Regions from separate parts of the Streptomyces sp. NPDC031210 genome, predicted to be linked through region 2. Evidence: riboswitches for the same ligand, from Rfam matches in the RefSeq annotation. Region 2 holds a riboswitch; the other holds the start of a gene.

Region 1 (4,145 bases), on a different contig from region 2:
AGCGCCTGCGCCAGGACGGTCGCGGTCGTCGTGCCGTCACCGGCGACGTCGTCCGTCTTCTTCGCGACCTCCTTGACCAGCTCGGCGCCGATCTTCTCGTACGGGTCCTCGAGCTCGATCTCCTTGGCGATGGAAACACCATCGTTGGTGATCGTGGGGGCGCCCCACTTCTTCTCGAGGACGACGTTGCGGCCCTTGGGGCCGAGGGTGACCTTGACGGCGTCGGCGAGCTGGTTCATCCCGCGCTCGAGACCGCGCCGTGCCTCCTCGTCGAACGCGATGATCTTGGCCATGTGAAGTGGTCCTCCCGGACGGGGTGGATTGCTCCGGACCGAGAGGCGCCCGCGACGGACGGCCAGCGTGCCCGGTGGTTCCTTGCCCCACCGCGCCTGCGGGCCTCACCGGCCCGGTCCAAGTTCTGTCACTCTCACTGGGAGAGTGCTAACGCAATGATTAGCACTCGACCCCCGAGAGTGCAAGCGGCTCCAACGGAGTCTCGTATCGGGGTGGCGGTCGGGCGACGGGTGGGCGCAAGCGGCTCCAGCGGAGTCTTGTATAGGGGCGGTGGTCGGGCGACGGGTGGGCGCAAGCGGCTCCAGCGGAGTCTCGTAGAGGGGTGCGGGCCTCCCGGCGGACGGCAGGAGGCCCGCACCCCCCGAGGGGTGCGGGCCTCCTTGACGCTGCAGTCGGTCGGCGCTTCAGCCGGCCGCCACCCGGACCATGTCCGCCTGCGGCCCCTTCTGGCCCTGCGAGATCTCGAACTCGACCCGCTGACCCTCCTCAAGGGTGCGGTAGCCGTCCATCTGGATCGCGCTGTAGTGGACGAAAACATCCGCACCACCGTCGACCGCGATGAAGCCGTACCCCTTCTCCGCGTTGAACCACTTGACGGTGCCCTGAGCCATGCCTAACTCCCCTATTACTGGCCCTTGCACAGGACCGCACTCCGCGACCCCGGGTCAGACCTCACCCCGCGAGAGGCCCGTGGGGTGTGCGCCGGAACGCGTCGACCGCCGCTGAATGTATCTGCACCACTGCCCAGCGCAACAGGTCAATCGGACGAGAATTCTGGGGCCCATGGAATCGGCGATATGCCGCGATTCCCCTTTATCCCGGGCGAGTCGGGCCGGGCATAGCGGCACCTAGGCGGCAAAAGCCGCACACACTTTGCGCACAACTCGGCGCGGTCTCATATGCGTTCGGCATGCGCGCGGAGCGGGATCGCCACAATGGTATCCCCTTTAACGACACGGAATTGCCCCGTCCGCTTTTCGGCGAACGGGGCAATTCACGTCACGCGGGGGAAGGGATGGCGCGAATCAGCACCCGCCGGCCACGGCGGGAATGATCGACACACCGGCGCCCTCCGGCGTCGGCGTCTCCAGACCCTGCTCGAAACGCACGTCGTCGTCGTTGACATACACATTCACGAAACGGCGCAGCTTGCCCGCGTCGTCCAGCACACGGGCCGCGATGCCCTGGTGGTTCTTCTCCAGGTCGGCGATCACCTCGGCCAGGGTCGCGCCCTGGGCGGGGACCTCGGCCTTGCCACCGGTGTACGTGCGGAGAATGGTGGGGATGCGGACGTTGACGCTCATGGTTCTGCCTTCCAGCGACGGGTGCGAGTTCGGTGCTGCCAGCGGCGGCGTACGGGCGGGGCTCAGCCGGCCAGGCCGGCCGCGCGGAACGCGTCCAGGCTCGGGCGGATGGTGGCTGTGGGCCCGGTGGTGGGTGCGACGGCGTCAAGCGTCTTGAGGCCGTCACCGGTGTTGAGGACGACGGTGGACAGGGACGGGTCGAGCAGACCGTTCTCGATGAGCTTCTTGGTCACACCGACGGTCACCCCGCCGGCGGTCTCCGCGAAGATCCCTTCCGTCCGCGCCAGCAGCTTGATCGCGTCCACGATCTGCTCGTCGTCGACATCCTCCACCGCGCCGCCCGTCCGACGCGCGATGTCGAGCACGTACGGCCCGTCGGCCGGGTTGCCGATGGCCAGCGACTTGGCGATGGTGTTCGGCTTCTGCGGCCGCACCACGTCGTGGCCGGCCTTGAAGGCCGCCGAGACCGGCGAGCAGCCCTCGGCCTGCGCGCCGAAGATCTTGTACGGCTTGTCCTCGACGAGCCCGAGCGCGATCAGCTCCTTCAGGCCCTTGTCGATCTTCGTGAGCTGCGAACCCGAGGCGATCGGGATGACGAGCTGGTCCGGCAGCCGCCAGCCGAGCTGCTCGCAGATCTCGTACGCCAGCGTCTTGGAGCCCTCGCCGTAGTAGGGGCGCAGGTTGACGTTGACGAAGCCCCAGCCCTCGCCCAGCGGGTCGCCGATGAGCTCCGAGCAGAAGCGGTTGACGTCGTCGTAGTTGCCCTCGATGCCGACCAGCTCGCCGCCGTACACCGCGGCCATGACGACCTTGCCCGCCTCCAGGTCGTGCGGGATGAACACGCAGGAGCGGAAACCGGCGCGGGCCGCCGCGGCGCCGACCGCGCCGGCGAGGTTGCCCGTGGAGGAGCAGGACAGCGTGGTGAAGCCGAAGGCGCGGGCGGCCTCGACGGCGATGGCCACGACGCGGTCCTTGAAGGAGTGCGTCGGGTTGCCGGAGTCGTCCTTGACGTACAGGCCGCCGGTGACGCCCAGCTCACGGGCGAGGTTGTCGGCCTTGACGAGCTTGGTGAAGCCCGGGTTCAGGTTCGGCTTCTCGGCCACGTCGGTGGGGACGGGCAGCAGCGGGGCGTAGCGCCAGATGTTGTCGGGACCGGCCTCGATCCGCTTCCGCAGGCTTTCCGGATCGCCGCTCGGCAGGTCGTAGGCGACTTCGAGCGGCCCGAAACATTCCTGGCAGGCGAAGATCGGGCCGAGGTCGAAGCGCTGTCCGCACTCGCGGCACGAGAGTGCGACGGCGGGACCGAGAGCGACGGAGGGAGTGGTTTCGGTGACTTGCACAGCCATGGAGGCGAGGCCCTTTCTCCTCATCTTCCTCGCGGCGCATCTCGCCACGAGACGGATTTGGCACCTTCCCTAGCCGGGAGCCTCGCGCGCACTGTGATCATGGCGGAGACCGGCTGGAGGGTTGCCGGGGCTTCAACGGGCCGTTTCCCTCTGCCCCTCTGGATGAGCGGTATGGCACTGGGCCGAAACCCAGGCGTTTGTGGTGCGGCACCCCCGACATGCGACGGTCATCCGCGTTGTTCAAGACTGTAACCGAAGGCCCGGACGGTTGAGATAGTCGTCCGAACCGCGAGATGGATCACACCGGCCGGCTCTTTTGGCGGCCACGAGGAGTCGTAGACGTGCTGGAAGAGGTGGAGCGCTGGCTTGGCAGCCGCTCCTGGTCCGCCGCCGAGCGCCCGCTCGGCCGGCTGCTGGACGCCAAACGGCAGACGGGCCTGACGGTCAGCGTAGTGCTGCCCGCGCTCGACGAGGAGGCGACGGTCGGCGCGATCGTCGCGGCGATCCGCGCGGACCTGATGACGGGCGCGGTCCCCCTGGTCGACGAGCTGGTGGTGCTGGACTCGGGCTCCGCCGACCGTACGGCCGAGGTCGCGGCGGCGGCCGGCGCGCGGGTCGTCCGCCGGGACAGCGTCCTGCCGCGCCTGCCCGCCCTGCCCGGCAAGGGCGAGGTGCTGTGGCGCTCCCTGCTCGCCACCTGCGGCGACATCGTCTGCTTCGTGGACGCCGACCTGCGCGAGTTCTCGTCCGACTTCGTCTCCGGGATCGTCGGGCCGCTGCTGACCGACCCGGAGATCCAGTTCGTCAAGGCGATGTACGACCGGCCGCTGGAGACCGGCTCCGGCGGCGGGCCCGGCCAGGGCGGCCGGGTCACCGAGCTGGTCGCCCGCCCGCTGCTGAACCTGCACTGGCCGCGGCTGGCCGGCTTCGTCCAGCCGCTGGGCGGGGAGTACGCGGCCCGGCGCTCGCTGCTGGAGAGGCTGCCGTTCCCGGTCGGCTACGGCGTCGAGCTGGGCCTGCTCGTCGACGCGCTGCACACCGTCGGCCTCGACGCCCTCGCCCAGGTCGACGTGGGCGTGCGCAAGCACCGCCACCAGGACGGCCAGGCGCTGGGAAGGATGGCGGCGGCGATCTACCGGACCGCCCAACTGCGCCTGACCCGTGGCCACTTGGTGCGTCCCCAGCTCACCCAGTTCGAGCG
Region 2 (18,628 bases):
GCGGGATAAGCGACCGACATAATGTCGGTCGTGGCGACAGCAACGACAGTAGAAACCGGGCACGCGCACCCGTCGGTCAATCGGCCGAACCTCACCAGCGTCGGAACCATCATCTGGCTGAGTTCCGAGCTGATGTTCTTCGCGGCCCTCTTCGCGATGTACTTCACCCTCCGATCGGTGACCGGAGCCGAGTATTGGAAGGAATCCGCCGATGCGCTGAATCTTCCGTTCTCCGCGACGAACACCACGATCCTGGTGCTCAGCTCGCTGACGTGTCAGCTCGGCGTTTTCGCCGCCGAGCGCGGCGATGTCAAGAAGCTGCGCGCCTGGTTCGTGATCACCTTCGTCATGGGTGCGATCTTCATCGGCGGTCAGGTCTACGAATACACCGCACTGGTCAAGGAAGAGGGCCTCTCGCTCTCCTCCGGCCCGTACGGCTCGGTGTTCTACCTGACCACCGGCTTCCACGGACTGCACGTGACGGGCGGTCTGATCGCCTTCCTGCTGGTCCTGGGCAGGACGTACGCGGCCAAGAGGTTCACCCACACGCAGGCCACCGCGGCCATCGTCGTGTCCTACTACTGGCACTTCGTCGATGTGGTCTGGATCGGCCTCTTCGCCACGATCTACCTGATCCGGTAGCCGGTCCGACCGGACCCGCATTTCCGACAGACATAGCCAAAGCATCGACGCAGAAGATCCTGACACCGGGGTAATCCGTGAAAAAGCTCTCCGCACGACGGCGCCATCCGCTGGCGGCGCTCGTCGTCCTACTCTTCGCGCTGGCGGTCACTGGGGGGCTGTACGCCGCGTTCGCGCCGGCGGACAAGGCTCAGGCCGATGACACCGCCCAGTCTCTTGCCATCAAGGAGGGCAAGAAGCTCTACGCCGTGGGCTGCGCAAGCTGCCACGGCACCGGCGGTCAGGGCACGACCGACGGCCCGAGCCTGGTGGGCGTCGGTGCCGCAGCCGTCGACTTCCAGGTCGGCACCGGCCGCATGCCGGCCCAGCAGCCCGGCGCCCAGGTGCCGCGGAAGCGGAACATCTACAACAACGCGCAGACCGAGCAGCTCGCGGCGTACGTCGCGTCGCTCGGCGCCGGCCCGACCGTGCCGGACGCGAAGCAGTACAGCCCCGACAACGCCGACATCGGCAAAGGCGGCGAGCTGTTCCGCACCAACTGCGCGCAGTGCCACAACTTCACCGGTAAGGGCGGCGCCCTCACCAACGGCAAGTACGCACCGACGCTTGAGGGCGTGAACCCCAAGCACATCTACGAGGCCATGGAAACCGGCCCGCAGAACATGCCCTCCTTCGGTGACGGCTCGCTGTCGAAGGACAACAAGAAGGACATCATCGCGTACCTCGGCGCCGTCAACGGCGATGACTCCGAGAGCCCCGGCGGTCTGGACCTCGGCGGTCTCGGCCCGGTCAGTGAGGGCCTCTTCGGTTACATCTTCGGCCTGGGCGCGCTGATCGCGGTCGCCATCTGGGTCGCTGCCCGGACTACGAAGGCCAAGAAGTCATGAGTGAGACTGGACGACACGAAGACGTGCGGGAAGAGACCCTTCCCAGTGAGCGGGAGACGGCTCACGAAGGCGTGGTGGCGACGGCCGAGAACCCGTTCGCCGATCCGGGGCTGCCGCCCCACGAGCACCGCGTCCAGGACATCGACGAGAAGGCCGCGCGGCGCTCCGAGCGCACCGTCGCCTTCCTCTTCCTGGTGTCGATGCTCGCCACGGTGGGCTTCATCGCCTCGTACGTGATCTTCCCGATCGACAAGATCGTCTACATCTGGCCGATCGGTCACCTCAGCGCGCTGAACTTCGCGCTCGGTCTGACCCTCGGTGTGGCGCTCTTCTGCATCGGCGCCGGCGCCGTCCACTGGGCCCGCACGCTGATGTCCGACGAGGAGGTCGCCGACGACCGGCACCCGGTCGAGGCCAGCCCCGAGGTACGGGCCAAGGTCCTGGCGGACTTCGCCACGGGCGCCAAGGAGTCCGCCCTCGGGCGCCGCAAGCTGATTCGCAACACGATGTTCGGCGCGCTGGCACTGGTGCCGCTCTCCGGCGTCGTCCTGCTGCGTGACCTCGGGCCGCTGCCCGAGAACAAGCTGCGCGGCACCGGCTGGAAGAAGGGCATCCGCCTGGTCAACCAGTCGACGAACCTCCCGCTGCGTCCCGAGGACATCGCGGTCGGCTCCCTGACGTTCGCCAAGCCCGAGGGCCTGGAGGAGCACGACGAGGAGTTCAACCAGAAGATCGCCAAGGACGCCCTGATGCTCGTCCGCATCCAGCCGGAGAACATCAAGGACAAGCAGGAACTGGCCTGGTCGCACGAGGGCATCGTGGCGTACTCGAAGATCTGCACCCACGTGGGTTGCCCGATCAGCCTGTACGAGCAGCAGACGCACCACGTGCTCTGCCCGTGCCACCAGTCGACCTTCGACCTTTCCGACGGCGCTCGGGTGATCTTCGGCCCCGCCGGACACGCCCTGCCGCAGTTGCACATCACGGTGAAGGACGGCTACCTCGAAGCCGCCAGCGACTTCGCGGAGCCCGTCGGCCCGAGCTTCTGGGAGCGCGGATGAGTAACGAGACGAGCGCGACCCCCCCGCGCCGCGGCAAAGCGCCCGCGGGCGAGCGGATCGCCGACTGGGCCGACGGCCGGCTGGGCATCTACAGCCTCGCCAAGGCCAACATGCGCAAGATCTTCCCGGACCACTGGTCCTTCATGCTGGGTGAGGTCGCGCTTTACAGCTTCATCATCATCATCCTGACCGGTGTCTACCTGACGCTGTTCTTCCACCCGAGCATGGCCGAGGTGACCTATCACGGTTCCTACGTGCCCATGCACGGGATCCGGATGACGCAGGCCTTCGAGTCGACGCTGAACATCAGCTTCGACGTCCGCGGTGGTCTGCTCATCCGCCAGATGCACCACTGGGCCGCGCTGGTCTTCCTGGCCGCGATGATGGTCCACATGATGCGGGTGTTCTTCACCGGCGCCTTCCGCAAGCCGCGCGAGGTCAACTGGCTGTTCGGCTTCCTGCTGTTCGTGCTGGGCATGTTCACCGGCTTCACCGGCTACTCGCTCCCCGACGACCTGCTCTCCGGCACCGGCGTGCGGTTCATCGAGGGCGTCATCCTGGCGATGCCGCTGGTGGGTTCCTACCTCCAGATGTTCATCTTCGGCGGGGAGTTCCCGGGGCACGACATCATCCCGAGGTTCTTCACGGTGCACGTGCTGCTGCTGCCGGGCATCATGCTCGGCCTGCTGGTGGCGCACCTGATCCTGGTCTTCTACCACAAGCACACGCAGTTCCCGGGTGCCGGCAAGACCAACAACAACGTCGTGGGCATGCCGCTGCTGCCGGTCTACATGGCCAAGGCGGGAGGCTTCTTCTTCCTGGTCTTCGGCGTCATCTCGGTGATCGCCGCGATCGCCAGCATCAACCCGGTCTGGGCGATGGGCCCCTACCGGCCCGACCAGGTCTCCACCGGCGCCCAGCCCGACTGGTACATGGGCTTCGCCGAGGGTCTGGTGCGTGTGATGCCGGGCTGGGAGTGGAACTTCTGGGGCCACACCGTCAACTTCGGTGTGCTGATCCCGATCGTCGTCTTCCCGCTGGTGCTGGTCGCGATCGCGGTCTACCCGTTCGTGGAGTCCTGGGTCAGCGGCGACAAGCGCGAGCACCACATCCTGGACCGCCCGCGCAACGTCCCCACCCGCACCGCCTTCGGTGTCGCCTGGCTCGTCGCGTACTTCGTGATGCTGATCGGTGGTGGCAACGACCTCTGGGCCACGCACTTCCACCTGTCGCTGAACTCGCTCACGTGGTTCGTCCGGATCGGCTTCTTCGTCCTGCCGGTGCTCGCGTTCATCGCGACCAAGCGGATCTGCATGGGCCTCCAGCGGCGCGACAAGGACAAGGTGCTGCACGGACGCGAGTCCGGCATCATCAAGCGCCTGCCGCACGGTGAGTTCATCGAGGTCCACGAGCCGCTCGACCAGGAGCAACTGCACACGCTCACGCAGCACGAGCAGCCCGTGCCTCTGGAGCTCGGCCCGACGGTCGACGAGAACGGCGTCGAGCGCAAGGTGAAGCGCACCGAGAAGCTGCGCGCCAAGCTCTCGCAGTCGTTCTACGGCGAGGACAACGTCATTCCGAAGCCCACGGCCGAGGAATACCGGGAGATCACCAGCGGCCACGGCCACCACTGATCCCTCACGGTGCCGTCCCCGGACGGCACCGAGCACGCCACCCAGAGGGCCCCGTCCGGACGTCGGACGGGGCCTTCCGGCATTTCCGGGCCTGGATAGGGTGACGGCATAAGCAGGTGACGAACCAGGAGAGTGGACCATGAACGTTGTGACCCCGGTCGGCGGCGACAGCGTGGCGGCCCACACCTGGCCGGACACGCTGAACGCCCTGCTCGACGGCCGGGACCTCACCGCCGACGACACGGCCTGGGCGATGGACCGGATCATGCGGGGCGAGGCCACCGACGCGCAGGTCGCCGGGTTCGCGGTCGCGCTGCGGGCCAAGGGCGAGACCGTCGCGGAGATCTCCGGGTTGGTACGGGCGATGTACGCGCACGCCCGGCTGATCGACGTGCCCGGCCCCAGCGTGGACATCGTCGGCACCGGCGGCGACGGCGCCAAGACCGTCAACATCTCCACGATGTCCGCGATCGTGGTGGCCGGCACCGGCGCGAAGGTCGTCAAGCACGGCAACCGCGCGGCGTCCTCGGCCAGCGGCGCCTCCGACGTGCTGGAGAAGCTCGGCGTCAACCTCGACCTGTCGCCGGCCCGGGTCGCCGCCGTCGCCCAGGAAGCGGGCATCACCTTCTGCTTCGCGGTGAAGTTCCACCCCGCGCTGCGGCATGTCGCGCCCGCCCGCCGCGAGCTGGGCATCCGCACCACCTTCAACGTGCTGGGCCCGCTGACCAACCCCGCCCGGGTCCGCGCGCAGGCGACCGGTGTCGCGGACGCGCGGATGGCGCCGATCCTGGCGGGCGTGCTCGCCGAGCGCGGCTCGTCGGCGCTGGTCTTCCGCGGTGACGACGGGCTGGACGAGCTGACGACGACCGCGACCTCGCGGGTGTGGATCGTGCGGGACGGCGCGGTGCGCGAGGAGGCGTTCGACCCGCGCGACGCCGGCATCCCGCTGGTGCCCGTGGAGGCGCTGCGCGGCGCGGACGCGTCGTACAACGCGGACGTGGCGCGCCGGCTGCTGGACGGCGAGACCGGACCGGTGCGCGACGCGGTGCTGCTGAACTCCGCGGCGGCCCTGGTGGCGCTCGCGCCGTCGGACGCGCCGCTGGCCGAGCAGATCCGGGCGGGGATCGCCACCGCCGCCCGGTCGATCGACTCCGGGGCGGCCAAGCGGACGCTGGAGCGCTGGGTGGCCGCCAGCAACGCCTGAACGGCCCCCTCGTGGGGGTGAGGACGCGAGGTCGGTTCCGTCATACGGACCCGGCCTTGCGTCCGTTCCCGTGTATGGCATGATGCTGGACAGGTCACGAGTGACAGCGATGCAGGCCCCGGCCCGCTGTCCGGCAACCCTCCTTCCGTGGCGGGGTGCCCCGGGTGATGACCAGGCCGCAGGCAGCGAGGTCTGCGGCAAGCGCGGATCCCTCGCCAGGGATCCTGGTCCTCCGAGGGAGCTCCTTTCCGTGATTCAGCGAATGCGATAGGGCCCGACGGCCCCTTTTCCGCACCCTTTTCCTTTCCGCTGCGCCGCCGTGCCGGCTAGTGTCCGCGCGCCCTTTCGCAGCGAATTCGCTTTTCTCTTACGGGAGTTCGCCATGCCTGTTTCCGCCGTCGCCGCCGACCGTTCGCTGTGTGCCCCGCTGCCGGTTCTGGGCCGTGATGTCCTCGTCCCGCTCGTGACCGGTGGCGAGGTGGACTACGCCGCGCTGGACTACGCCGCCAGCGCGCCCGCGCTCCAGCGGGTCTGGGACGACGTGGCCGCCTACGCGCCGTACTACGGAAGCGTGCACCGCGGCGCCGGCTACCTCTCGCAGCTCTCCACCGACCTGTTCGAGAACAGCCGCGCCACCATCGCCGCCTTCCTGGGCTGCCGCGCGGACGACCAGGTCGTCTTCACCCGCTCCACGACCGACTCGCTGAACCTCCTGGCGTCCGTACTCCCGCACGGCACCCGGGTGTTCGTCTTCGAGACCGAGCACCACGCCTCGCTGCTGCCCTGGGAGCGGCGACCGGACACGGCGGTGACGTACCTCAACGCGCCGCGCACCCCCCGGCAGGCGGTGGACACGCTGGAGCGGGCGCTGGCCGAGCGGGAGCTTCCCGGCCCGGCGCTGGTGTGTGTGACCGGCGCGTCGAACGTGACCGGTGAGCTGTGGCCGGTCAAGGAGCTGGCGGCCGCGGCGCACGCGCACGGCGCACGGATCGTGCTGGACGCGGCGCAGCTCGCACCGCACCACCCCGTCGACCTCGCCGCACTGGACGTGGACTGGGTCGCCTTCTCCGGGCACAAGCTGTACGCGCCGTTCGGCGCGGGGGTGCTGGCCGGCCGCGCCGACTGGCTGAGCCAGGCCGAGCCGTACCTCGCGGGCGGCGGCGCGAGCCGCAAGGTCGCGCGGCGGGCCGATGGCGGGGTGGACGTCGAGTGGCACACCACCGCGGCCCGGCACGAGGCCGGCTCGCCCAACGTCATCGGCGCCTACGCCGTCGCCGCCGCCTGCCAGGCGCTGACCGAGGCCGGCTTCGACACGCTCGTCGCCCGCGAGCAGGCGCTGATCGACCGGCTCCGCGCGGGCCTGGCCGAGGTCCCCGAGGTGAAGGTGCTCTCGCTCTTCGGCGACGACGCGCCGCGCGTGGGCGTCCTGTCCTTCGTGGTCGAGGGCTGGAACAGCTCGCACTTCGCGGCGGCGCTGTCGGCGGAGTACGGCATCGGCGTCCGCGACGGCCTGTTCTGCGCCCACCCGCTGGTGCGGACCCTGCTGGGCGGCGAGCCGCAGGAGCCGGGGGAGTGCGGCGCCCCTGACGCGGCGCCCGGGGAGAGGTCGCTGAACGCGATCCGGGTGAGCTTCGGCGCGGGCACGCCCGAGGAGCACGTCGAACGGTTCGTGCGGGCCGTCAAGGAACTCGTCGCGGACGGCGCGCGCTGGAACTACCGCACCCAGGACGGCCGTTGCGTTCCCGCGTCTTCTTGACGCGGTTCATCCCCGTGTTGTCGGCCTTCCCGCCGTGGGGGTTCATCGCCGTCGCGCCTGCGGCGGGCGTGGGTTTGTCGGGTGCGGTGACGGCCCTCCGGACGGAGTCCGGAGGCCCGGTCCCGCAGCCGAACAGCCCCGCGCAAGCGGCACCGCCCGCCGCAGGCGCCACGGCGGGACAGCCCGACACGTCGGCCAAGGCAAAGCGCAGGGGACGGGCCGCAGGCGCAACAGCGAGAAAGCCCCACGGCGGGACGGCCGACAACGTGGGGAAAAACGGGCTACGCGTCGAGCCCGATCGCGAACGCCGCCTCCAGGTCGTGCTGGGAGTACGTGCGGAACGCGATGTGCGTCTCGGTGGAGGCGACGCCGGGGACCTTGCTGATGCGGCCGGGGATGACCTCGGCGAGGTCGTCGTGGGCGGCCACCCGGACCATCGCGATCAGGTCGTGCGCACCGGTGACGGAGTAGACCTCGCTGACGCCCTCCAGGGCGGCGATCTTCTCGGCGATCTCCGGGATCCGGTCCACGCTGGTCTTGATGAGCACGATCGACGTGATCACGGCTGGCTCTCTCCCTCGGTCGCCCGTTCTCTCCCCTTGGTGCGCCCCACACTATCCCGCCCGTAGCGCGCCCACGCGTACAGGAAGCCGAGCGCGAAACCCACCACATGGGCGAGGTAGGCGACGCCGGGGCCGCTGGGGTCGTCCTGGGCGGCCTGCCACTGGAGGACGAACCAGAACAGCAGCACGATCCAGGCGGGGAAGCGCAGCGGCAGGAAGAACAGGAACGGGAAGAGGCTGGTGACCCGGGCCTTGGGGAAGAGGTAGAGGAAGGCGCCCAGGATGCCGGAGATCGAGCCGGAGGCGCCCACCAGGGTCTGTCCGGAGGCGGCGTGCGCGGCCGCGTAGCCCAGCAGGGCGAGGTAGCCGACGCCGAGGTAGAAGGCGGCGAACGCCGGCCGGCCCATCCGCGTCTCGGTCATGCCGCCGAAGACGTACAGGAACAGCATGTTGCCCAGCAGGTGCAGCCAGCTTCCGTGGACGAACAGCGCGGTCAGCGGCGAGAGGAGCGCCTTGGCCGAGCCGCTCCACAGCTCCGCGGGAATCACCCCCCAGCGTTCGAAATATGCGGTCTGGGCCCGTAGGAGGGCGTCGCCGGTGCCGTAGACGCGGTTGAAGCCCGAGGCGGGGCCGAGGAGGAAGACCCCACAGCACAGGACGGTCAGTACGTGCGTCACCCGGGAGAGCACCACGCGCAGTGACCGGGCCGGGTGCGGCGGCCGGGGCGGGCCGGAGGGGGAGGGGAAGGGGGGCGGCGCCGTCATGAAGTGATCATGGCTCAAGGCGGGCAATCGGGACAGAGTGCCTCGCCGCGTTCCAGGTCGTGGGCAGGGCCCGCACCGGCCCCCTTGTCAGGCCGTAGGGTTGCAGGCAGCACTTCGCGTACTTCCGCAGTCCGACGGCGCACCGCGTGAATCGCACCCCAGTATGAGCACGATGAGCACGAAAGAGGACGACACGATGGCTGTTCCCCTGCCGACGGCCGAAACCCGGTGGCGCTGCACCCTGTGCGGCAACCTCACGCGTTTCGACGTGACCCGCCGGTCCAAGGTCGTCGAGTACCTCCACCTGGACCTGGCCGGGGAGCCGAAGGTGGAGGAGCGCGAGGTCCTGAGTGAGAGCATCGAGTCCGTGCGCTGCCGCTGGTGCAACGCGGTCGACCAGATCGAACTGGTCGACCGGCCGGGCGCGAGTGCCTGAGAACGGAGCGATGCAGCCGTGGTGGAGCGTCCAGAAGGGGAGCCGGGGGCGGAGCGCGCCGACGCATCCGAGGGTGCGGCCGACGACGTGCTCGACCGCCCGCTGCCCGAGGGCGTCCGGCGCCGGGTCGTGGCGCTCACCGCGGAGTCCTTCGGCGCCCTGACCGTCGCCGAACTCCCTCCGGCGCTGCGGCAGTACGCCCGGTTCACCCCGACCCGGCGGGCGAAGTTCGCCGGTAACGCCATGGCCGCGACGCTGGAGAGCGACACGGTCTTCCGGCAGCGGATCGCCGGCAAGCTCCGCGAGGCCCAGCCGGAGCTCGCCGAAGCCCTGGACCACGGCACCCCGCCGGCCGCCGCCGACCCGCTGGACGTCGCGGCGGCCGCCTACGTGCTGCGCCCCGAAGGCTGGGTCAAGCTCGTCGCCGCGGCCGGCGAGGAGGCCCAGCGGGTCCGCGCCGAGCGGGCCGGCGAGGAGGCCGAACGCGAGCTGGCCAGGCTCCGCGAGGAGCTGACGCGGGCGCGCACGGAAGGCCGTACGGAAACCGACCGGATCCGGGTGGACCTGGACGCCGCCCGCAAGGAGAACGAGTCGCTCCAGCGCAAGCTGCGCAGCGCGCTCAACGACGTCAAGCGCGGCGAGGCCGCCGTGCGCAAGGCCCAGGCCGCGCTGGACGCCGTCCGTTCCCAGGCCGCCACGGAGAAGACGGCCGCCGACAGCGAGCTGCGCCGGCTCAAGGCGCGGATCGGTGAGGCGGAGGCGGCGCTGGAGACCAGCCGGCGGGCCGCCCGCGAGGGGCGCAGTGTCGAGGACATGCGGCTGCGACTGCTGCTGGACACCGTCCTCGACGCGGCCCAGGGGCTGCGGCGCGAGCTGGCGCTGCCGCCCGCCAGCGTCCATCCGGCGGACACCGTCGAGGCGGTGGAGCCGGGCCGGATGACGCCCAAGGACATCGCCACCCGCGCGCTGTCCGAGACCGACCCGGCGCTGCTCGACCAGCTTCTGGCCCTGCCGCAGGCACATTTGGTCGTCGACGGGTACAACGTCACCAAAACCGGCTATCCGACCATGCCGCTGGACAAGCAGCGGCTGCGACTGCTGGGCGGGCTGGCGGTGCTGGCGGCGCAGACCGGCGCGGAGATGACCTGTGTCTTCGACGGCGCGGAGCTGGCGGCGCCGGTGCTGCTCGCGCCGCCGCGCGGAGTGCGGGTGTTGTTCAGCAAACCGGGCGTAACGGCCGATGAGTTGATTCGTCAGCTCGTAAGGGCCGAACCGCCCGGCCGTCCGGTCGTCGTGGTCTCCACGGACCGGGAAGTGGCCGACGGAGTGGCGAAGGCCGGCGCGCGGCCGGTCGCATCGGCCCTGCTTCTCAAGCGACTTGCCCGCACCTGACGGTCGGCAAAAGCGCCCGCCATTCGTATCTGTGCGTCAAATGGCCATTACTGCCTGTGTGATGTTGGTAAAGGTTGAGGGTCAGGTCGCAGTTTTTTCCTCTGAGGATTTGAAGCGATCACAACTGGGTTACTAAGGTCAGGGCTCGAACCTTCATGCAGGTGATCATCCATCCGGGATGAACAGTGAAGGAACCGCCGAGTCCGCGGCGTTCACGCGGAGCCGGGGTCTTATAGCCCCCCACTCCCGGTAGGCGGCTGGAGGAAGAAGGAGCTCGCCTTCGTGGCGTCCCACCGTCGACCCAAGCAGCCGAGCCGTACTCGTGTGACCGTGCTGACCGCGACCGCCGCAGCGGCCGTCGCCCTCTCGTCGCAGGCCGCCCAGGCCGATCCGCAGCAGACGAAGAAGGACGTCAAGGCCGAGGTCGACAAGCTCTACGAGCAGGCGGAGCAGGCCACCGAGAAGTACAACGGCGTCAAGGAAGACCAGGAGAAGCTGCAGAAGGAGGTCGAGAGCCTCCAGGACAAGGTCGCCCGCGGCCAGGGAGAGCTCAACCAGCTCCGCAAGGGTCTGGGCGCCGTCGCCTCCGGTCAGTACCGCAGCGGCAGCATCGACCCCTCCGTCCAGCTCTTCCTCTCCGGCGACCCGGACACCTACCTGGAGAAGGCCGCCACCCTCGACCAGTTGAGCGGCAAGCAGGCCGAACAGCTCAAGACCATCGCGGACAAGCAGCGCCGGCTCGCCCAGGAGCGCGCGGAAGCCGCGAGCAAGATCCAGGACCTCACCGAGACCCGCGAGGCGCTCGGTGACAAGAAGGACGAGATCAAGAGCAAGCTCGCCAAGGCGCAGGAGCTGCTCAACACCCTCACGGCCAAGGAGCGCGCCGCGCTGGAGGCCAAGGAGGCCCGCGCCAACCGTGCCAACGACCGGGTCAACCTCGGCGACGACGTGCCCGCTTCGCAGCGCGGTGCGGCCGCCCTGTCCGCCGCCCAGTCGAAGATAGGCTCGCCCTACGTCTGGGGCGCCACCGGCCCGTCGTCGTTCGACTGCTCGGGTCTGACCTCCTGGGCCTACCAGCAGGCCGGCCAGGCACTGCCGCGCACCTCCCAGGAGCAGGCCAACGCCGGCACGCGCATCGGCTCGCAGAGCGCGCTCAAGCCCGGCGACCTGGTGCTCTTCTACGGCGACCTGCACCACATAGGTCTCTACGCCGGCAACGGCCAGGTGCTGCACGCGCCGAAGCCCGGCGCCAACGTGCGCTACGAGTCGATCAACAACATGCCGTTCATGTTCGGCGTGCGGGTCTGACCCCTCACCACGCCTCGTAATCCCCCGAAGCACCCGCCCGAACGGGCGAATTGCGGCCCGCGCCGCTGACTTCCCGCCCCGCCGGTGACCTGCGAACTCACCGGCGGGGCGGCTTCGTGTGCGGGGGCGGAGCTCTTTGGCCGGTACGCACCGGCGCCGTTACTCTCTGCCCGCGCAGTTGCCGGTCACCGACCGCCCTCCCGGGCGGCAGGGGCTGCGCACGGAAGGAGTCGCGGCCCCCTTGGTGTCCCATCGCCGTACCTCGCAGCCCGGCCCGGTCACCCTCACCGGTGTCACCGTCCTTTCCGCGGCTCTCGCGACCGCGGCCGCCACGCTCGCCGCGCCCGCCGCGTCCGCGGACCCGGCGGACGGCCCCGCCCACGACGCGACGGCCGAGCGGATCGACGAGCTGTACGAGCAGGCCGAGCGGGCCACCGAGAGGTACAACGGCGCCGACGAGCTGGCCGGGAAGCTCCGCCACGAGGTGACCCGCCTCCAGGACCGCACCGCCCGCGCCCAGGAGCGCGTCAACCGCATGCGCGGCCGGCTCGGCGCGCTGGTCGCCGCCCAGTACCGCGAGGGCGGCATCGACCCCACCGTCAAACTGCTGCTCTCCGAGGGCCCCGACACCTACCTGGAGAAGGCCGCCGCCCTCGACCGGCTGCACCGCACCCAGGCGGTCGAACTGCGGGAACTCCAGTCGGCGCGGCGGGAGTTGGACCAGTGGCGCCGGGAGACGGTGGCGAAGCTGGCGGACCTGGAGGCCGGCCGCAAGGACGTCGCGCGCCACAAGAAAGAGGTCCAGCGCAAGCTCGCCACCGCGCGACGGATGCTCAACGCGCTCCCCGCGGCCGAGCGGGCGGCCTACGAACGGGCCTCGCGCGGCGACGGACGGGACGGGGTGCTCCCGGACCTCTTGGGAGCCTTGCCGTCCTCAGGACGGGCCGCGGCGGCCGTCGCCGCCGCCCGGGCCGCCGTCGGCTCCCCCTACGTCTGGGGAGGCAGCGGGCCCGTGGCCTTCGACTGCTCCGGCCTCACCCAATGGGCCTACAGCCGGGCCGGCGTCTCCATCCCCCGCACCTCGCAGGCCCAGCGCGGCGCCGGCCGGCGGCTGTCACTCGACCAGGCCCAACCCGGCGACCTCGTCATCTACCGCTCGGACGGCAGCCACGTGGGGATGTACGTCGGCAACGGCCAGGTCATCCACGCCCCCTATCCCGGCGCGCGGGTGCGCTACGACCCGGTCGGCATGATGCCGATCTCCTCCATCACCCGGCCCTGACGTCGCTCCCTGCGGTTTTGCCGCGCCCGTACCGCACATACGATCGGCCGCATGTCAGGTCAGCGGACGGGACAGCGGCGGTCACCGCGCGCCACGGCGGCGGTCTGCGCCCTGCCGCTGCTCGCGCTGCTCGCCCAGCTCGCCGGCTGCGCGCCCGCGCCGCCCGGACGCGACCGGTTCCCCGACGTCCAGCGGATGCTCGACGCCCGGGCCCGGGCCGTCCGCGACCGCGACGCCGCCGGCTTCCTGGCGGCCGTCGACCCGCACGCCGCCGGTTACCGCGACCGGCAGCGGCAGGTGTTCGGCAACCTGGCGCCGGTGCCGCTGGCCGACTGGCACTACGACCTGCTCTCCACCGGCGCGTTCCCGCTGCCCGACGGCGGCACCGGTGAGCGGCTCGCCGCGAAGGTGCGGCTGCGCTACCGCATCAAGGGCTATGACACCGCGCCCGTCACCTCCCTGCAGTACCTGACCCTGACCGAGCACGACGGCCACTGGCGGATCTCCTCCGACTCCGACGGCGCGCGGGCCGGCAAGTCCGGCACCCGCCAGCTCTGGGACCAGGGCCCGGTCCGGCTGGTCCGCGGCCGGTACAGCCTGGTCCTGGGCGGCGCCGCCGACCCGGTGCGGCTGCGGGACCTGGCGGACCGGGTGGACGCGGCGGTGCCCGCGGTCTCCGCCGCCTGGAAGGGCCCGTGGTCGCGCAAGGTCGTGGTGGCGGCGCCGGACTCGGTCGCCGGCATGGCGCAGCTCCTGGGCGGCGACGATCCCGACGGCTACGAGGGGATCGCGGCCGTCACGACCGGCGAGGCGGGCGCCTCGGCGTCGGCGTCGGCGCCCGCGGACCGGGTGATCGTCAACCCGCGCGCCTACGAGGAACTCAACGACCTCGGCCGGCGGGTCGTCCTCACCCACGAGACCACCCATGTCGCCACCCGCACGGTCACCACCGCCCTCACCCCGCTGTGGCTCTCCGAGGGCTTCGCGGACTGGGTCGCCTACCGCGGTACCCGCCGCAAGGCGTCCACGGCCGCCCCCGAGCTGTCCCGGGCCGTCGCCACCGGGCGGCCCCCCGCCGGGCTGCCGACGGACGAGGACTTCGGCTTCAAGGCCGGCGCGGACCGGCTGGCGAGGGCCTACGAGGGCGGCTGGCTGGCCTGCCGGATGATCGCCGACAAGTGGGGCGAGGGCAAGCTCATCGCCTTCTACCGGGCCGTGGGCCGCAGCGGCGGCGCGACGGTGGCCGGCAGCGTGGCGGTGCCCATGGAGGCCACCCGGCCCCCCACCCCGCGCGCCTCGCCCGGCCGGGTGTCCTCCGGGAGCGGGGACGCCTCGCCCCGCTCCGCCCGCGCCGACCGGCTGGAGCGCGCGATGCGCGACCAACTGGGCCTGGGCATCGCGGAGTTCACCCGGCTGTGGCAGGCGTACGTACGGGCGCAGTTGCGCTGAGCGGCCCCCCCGGGCGGTCAGCGCCTCCCGGACGCGCCGCCCGGGCCCGCGCCGCCGGCCCGGGCGGACGTTCCGGCCGGGCCCACGGTGTCCGGCGCCCCGCCGTCCGCCCCCGTACGGCCGCGCGGCCCGGCGACGGCCACGCCCGCGCCGGGACGCCCGCCGCGCTCCGCGCCGGTGTCCACCCACAGCCGGCGGCAGGCCAGCAGCGACGCGGCGACCAGCAGGCCGTTGCGGACCACGAGCAGCGTGACGCCCGGCCCGTCGCCGGCCACGACATGGTCGAACCAGACAGGGAACTCGAGCTGCGTCACCCCGGTGGCGAGCAGCACCAGGACGGCCGGCGGCGCCTGCCGGCTCGCGCGGGCCGTCAGACACACCGCGGCGAGCCCCACCAGCCACAGCAGGTACTGCGGGCTGATCACCCGGCTGGTCGTGGTGAACAGCAGCGTGGCGGCGAACGCGGCGTCGGCGAGCGTCGTGGCGGTCGGCTGCCGGGCGCGCACCCGCCACAGCAGTAGCCAGCCCAGGGCGGCGAGGCTCAGCGCCTGCGCGAGGGCGCTGACGAACGGGACGCCCGGCCCCACGAACTCCACCGAGCCGTAGTTCAGCAGCGCCTCACCCGGCCACCCGAAATGCCGGGCGGCGTGGAAGACCAGCGCGCCCAGCGACTCGATCTCCGTACCCCGGTCCCGCTGGAACACCAGGAAGGCGAAGGCGCCCGGGGCGGCGGCGGTGCAGCACAGTGCCAGCCCGGCGGCGGTGGCGGCCGCGGTGAGCCACCGGGCGCGGGCCCGGCGGCCGCGCAGCGGCGCCCCGCACAGCAGCAGCAGCGGCCACACCTTCAGCAGCGCGCCGCACGCGATCAGCGCGCCCGCCACGCGCGGGTGCCGAGCCGCCGCGAACAGGGCGGCGACGGCGACGGCGGTCACCATCAGGTCGTAGCGGGCGTACGCGGTCGGGCCCAGCAGCGCGACGCCCGCGATCCACACCCAGGTCCCCGCCCGCCGGGCGCCGGGTCGCCGGCCCGCGCGCAGGAACAGCGCCAGGGCCGCCGCGTCCGTGACCAGGATCAGGGCGAAGAAGGCGTGGGTGTAGCCGAGGAAGGGCAGCAGGGCGGGGGAGAGGATGGCGAGGGCGGCGAGCGGCGGATACTGCCAGGTCACGTCGTCCAGCGGGAAGGTGCCGCTCTTGAGGACCCGCGACCAGCCCTGGTAGATCACCGAGACATCGGTGGTGACATCCGGCCCCGGCAGCACCAGCACGCGCAGGGCGCACAGCAGGAGCAGGGTGCGCGTCGCGGCCCAGACCGCGACGGGGAGCCGCCACCCACCCGGGGCCCCGCGGTCGCCCGTCATCGCCATCTCCTCGGTCCTCCACCGTCCGCCGGCACCGTCCGTCCCCGGCGTCCGTGTCCGCCCGGCGGGCCGCCGTCCGGGCCTTCTGCCCGCATGATGCCGGTAGGGGCACGTCACCGCCGCGCAGGGGCCTCCGGCGTGGCGGGGCCGCCCCCCGCACGGCCCGCCGCCGACGGGTACTGTCGGCCCCGACCCGCCGGGACCCGCCGGCGCGCACCACCCGCCGCCCCGACCGCCGAGAGACCATCGTGCACAAGACCCTGATCGTCACGAACGACTTCCCGCCCCGGCCCGGCGGCATCCAGGCCTTCCTGCACAGCATGGCGCTCCGGCTGGACCCCACCGAGGTCGTCGTCTACGCCTCGACCTGGAAGCGGACCGCGGAGGGCCGGGCGGCCACCGCCGCGTTCGACGCCGACCAGCCGTTCCCGGTGATCCGCGACCGTACGACGATGCTGCTGCCCACCCCCCGGGTGACCCGCCGCGCCACCGCGCTGCTGCGCGAGCACGGCTGCTCCTCGGTGTGGTTCGGCGCCGCCGCGCCGCTCGGGCTGATGGCCCCCGCGCTGCGCTCGGCCGGCGCCCGCCGCATCGTGGCGACCACCCACGGCCACGAGGCCGCCTGGGCGCAACTACCGGCCGCCCGGCAGTTGCTGCGCCGCATCGGCGAGGGCACCGACACCCTCACCTACCTCGGCGAGTACACCCGCTCGCGGATCGCCGGCGCGCTCACCGAGCGGGCCGCCGCGCGGATGACCCCCCTCCCGCCGGGCGTCGACGAGAAGACCTTCCACCCGGGCTCGGGCGGCGACGAGGTACGCGCCCGCCTCGGGCTCACCGGCCGGCCGGTCGTCGTCTGCGTCTCCCGTCTCGTGCCGCGCAAGGGCCAGGACACCCTCGTCGAGGCGATGCCCGCCATCGTGGCCGCGGTGCCCGACGCGGTGCTGCTGATCGTCGGCGGCGGCCCGTACGAGAAGGAACTGCGCGCGCTGGCCGCGGCGAAGGGCGTCGGGGACGCGGTCCGCTTCACCGGCGCGGTGCCGTGGGAGGAGCTGCCGGCCCACTACGGCGCCGGTGACGTGTTCGCGATGCCGTGCCGCACCCGCCGCGGCGGCCTCGACGTCGAGGGCCTGGGCATCGTCTACCTGGAGGCGTCCGCCACCGGGCTGCCCGTCGTGGCCGGCGACTCCGGCGGCGCACCGGACGCGGTGCTGGACGGCGAGACCGGCTGGGTGGTGCCGGGCGGCTCCCCCGCCGACGCCGCCGACCGCGTCGTCGCCCTGCTCAAGGACCCGGCGCTGCGCCGCAGGATGGGTGAGCGCGGCCGGGCCTGGGTGGAGGAGAAGTGGCGCTGGGACCTGCTCGCGGAGCGGCTCAAGGAACTGCTGTAGCGGCGGTGCGCTGAAGCGGTGGCGGTGGCGGTGGCGGTGGCGGTGGCGGAAAAGGAAACCGCCGCCACGGCGCGCGACCGTGACGGCGGATTCCGGTGGGAGCCGGGACGCGCCCGGCGCCCGTCGGCTCACCCGTGGCTAACCGCGGTAGATCGCCTCGATCTCCTCGGCGAAGTCCTTCGCCACGACGTTCCGCTTGAGCTTCAGCGACGGCGTGACGTGACCGGATTCCTCGGTGAACTGGGTCGGCAGGATACGGAACTTGCGCACCGACTCGGCCTTCGAGACCGCCGCGTTGCCGTCGTCGACCGCGCGCTGCACGGCGGCCAGCAGCTCGGGGTCGGCGGAGATCTCGGCCGGTGTCACCCCGGCCGGGTGGCCGTGCTCCTCGGCCCAGCGCGGCAGGAACTCCTCGTCGAGGGTGACCAGCGCGCCGATGAAGGGCCGGCCGTCGCCGACGACCATGCACTCGGCGATCAGGGCGTGCGCCCGGATCCGGTCCTCGATCACGGCCGGCGCGACGTTCTTGCCGCCCGCGGTGACCAGGATCTCCTTCTTGCGGCCGGTGATGGCGAGGTAGCCGTCCTCGTCCAGGGTGCCGATGTCGCCGGTGTGGAACCAGCCGTCGGACAGGGACTCCGCGGTCGCCGACTCGTTGTTCCAGTAGCCGCTGAACAGGTGCTCGCCGTGCAGCAGCACCTCGCCGTCGTCGGCGATCCGCACCACCGAGCCGGGCAGCGGCTGGCCGACCGTACCGATCTTCTGCCGGTCCCACGGGTTGAAGGCGGTCGCCGCACAGGACTCCGTCAGCCCGTAGCCCTCCAGCGCGGTGAAGCCGATACCGCGGAAGAAGTGGCCCAGGCGCTCACCGAGCGGGGCGCCGCCCGAGATGGCGTGCGTGGCGCGGCCGCCGAGGACGGACCGCAGCTTGCCGTAGACGAGCCGGTCGAAGACCTTGTACTTCACCTTCAGCCCGAAGGGCGGGCCTTCGGGGGTCTCCAGCGCGCGGCTGTAGGCGATCGCGGTGTCCGCCGCCTTGTCGAAGATCTTGCCCTTGCCGTCGGCCTGCGCCTTGGCCCGCGCCGAGTTGTAGACCTTCTCGAAGACCCGCGGCACGCCCAGGATCATCGTCGGCCGGAAGGAGGCCAGATCGTCGGTGAGGTGCTTGATGTCGGGCGCGTGGCCCAGCTTGATGGGGGCCATCACCGAGGCCACCTGCACCAGCCGGCCGAAGACGTGGGCGACGGGCAGGAAGAGCAGCACCGAGGAGTCGCCGGTGCGGAACAGCGGCCGCAGTCGCTCGACGACGTTGCCGCACTCCGCGAAGAAGCTGCGGTGGCTGAGCACACAGCCCTTGGGGCGGCCGGTGGTGCCCGAGGTGTAGACGATCGTGGCGGGCGAGTCCGCGTCGGCGAGCGCGCTGCGGGCGTCGACCTCGTCGTCGGTGATGCCGTCGCCCGCGGCGCGCAGCCGGGCGAGGGCGTCCCGCTCGATCTGCCAG

What was found. A riboswitch is a leader RNA that binds a small molecule or an ion and turns the genes downstream of it on or off. The one in region 2 is predicted to bind S-adenosylmethionine.
Region 1: another riboswitch for S-adenosylmethionine. It lies ahead of thrC (threonine synthase); the one in region 2 lies ahead of ACZ45Z_RS32355 (aminotransferase class V-fold PLP-dependent enzyme).

The regions. Positions count from the first base shown of each region.
Region 1 is NZ_JBVIHH010000008.1:126,958-131,102, reverse strand. Features, by position in the region: gene groL (chaperonin GroEL) at 1-293, opposite strand, end outside; gene ACZ45Z_RS16945 (cold-shock protein) at 699-905, opposite strand; gene ACZ45Z_RS16940 (MoaD/ThiS family protein) at 1,320-1,598, opposite strand; gene thrC (threonine synthase) at 1,661-2,944, opposite strand; SAM riboswitch class I at 2,962-3,113, opposite strand; gene ACZ45Z_RS16930 (glucosyl-3-phosphoglycerate synthase) at 3,286-4,145, shown strand, end outside.
Region 2 is NZ_JBVIHH010000028.1:38,589-57,216, reverse strand. Features, by position in the region: gene ctaE (aa3-type cytochrome oxidase subunit III) at 22-642, shown strand; gene qcrC (cytochrome bc1 complex diheme cytochrome c subunit) at 720-1,529, shown strand; gene qcrA (cytochrome bc1 complex Rieske iron-sulfur subunit) at 1,526-2,590, shown strand; gene qcrB (cytochrome bc1 complex cytochrome b subunit) at 2,587-4,224, shown strand; gene trpD (anthranilate phosphoribosyltransferase) at 4,364-5,428, shown strand; SAM riboswitch class IV at 5,521-5,638, shown strand; gene ACZ45Z_RS32355 (aminotransferase class V-fold PLP-dependent enzyme) at 5,811-7,184, shown strand; gene ACZ45Z_RS32350 (Lrp/AsnC family transcriptional regulator) at 7,466-7,747, opposite strand; gene ACZ45Z_RS32345 (rhomboid family intramembrane serine protease) at 7,744-8,511, opposite strand; gene ACZ45Z_RS32340 (hypothetical protein) at 8,708-8,947, shown strand; gene ACZ45Z_RS32335 (NYN domain-containing protein) at 8,966-10,339, shown strand; gene ACZ45Z_RS32330 (C40 family peptidase) at 10,622-11,647, shown strand; gene ACZ45Z_RS32325 (NlpC/P60 family protein) at 11,889-12,929, shown strand; gene ACZ45Z_RS32320 (hypothetical protein) at 12,981-14,378, shown strand; gene ACZ45Z_RS32315 (glycosyltransferase 87 family protein) at 14,396-15,736, opposite strand; gene ACZ45Z_RS32310 (glycosyltransferase family 4 protein) at 15,985-17,127, shown strand; gene ACZ45Z_RS32305 (AMP-dependent synthetase/ligase) at 17,266-18,628, opposite strand, start outside.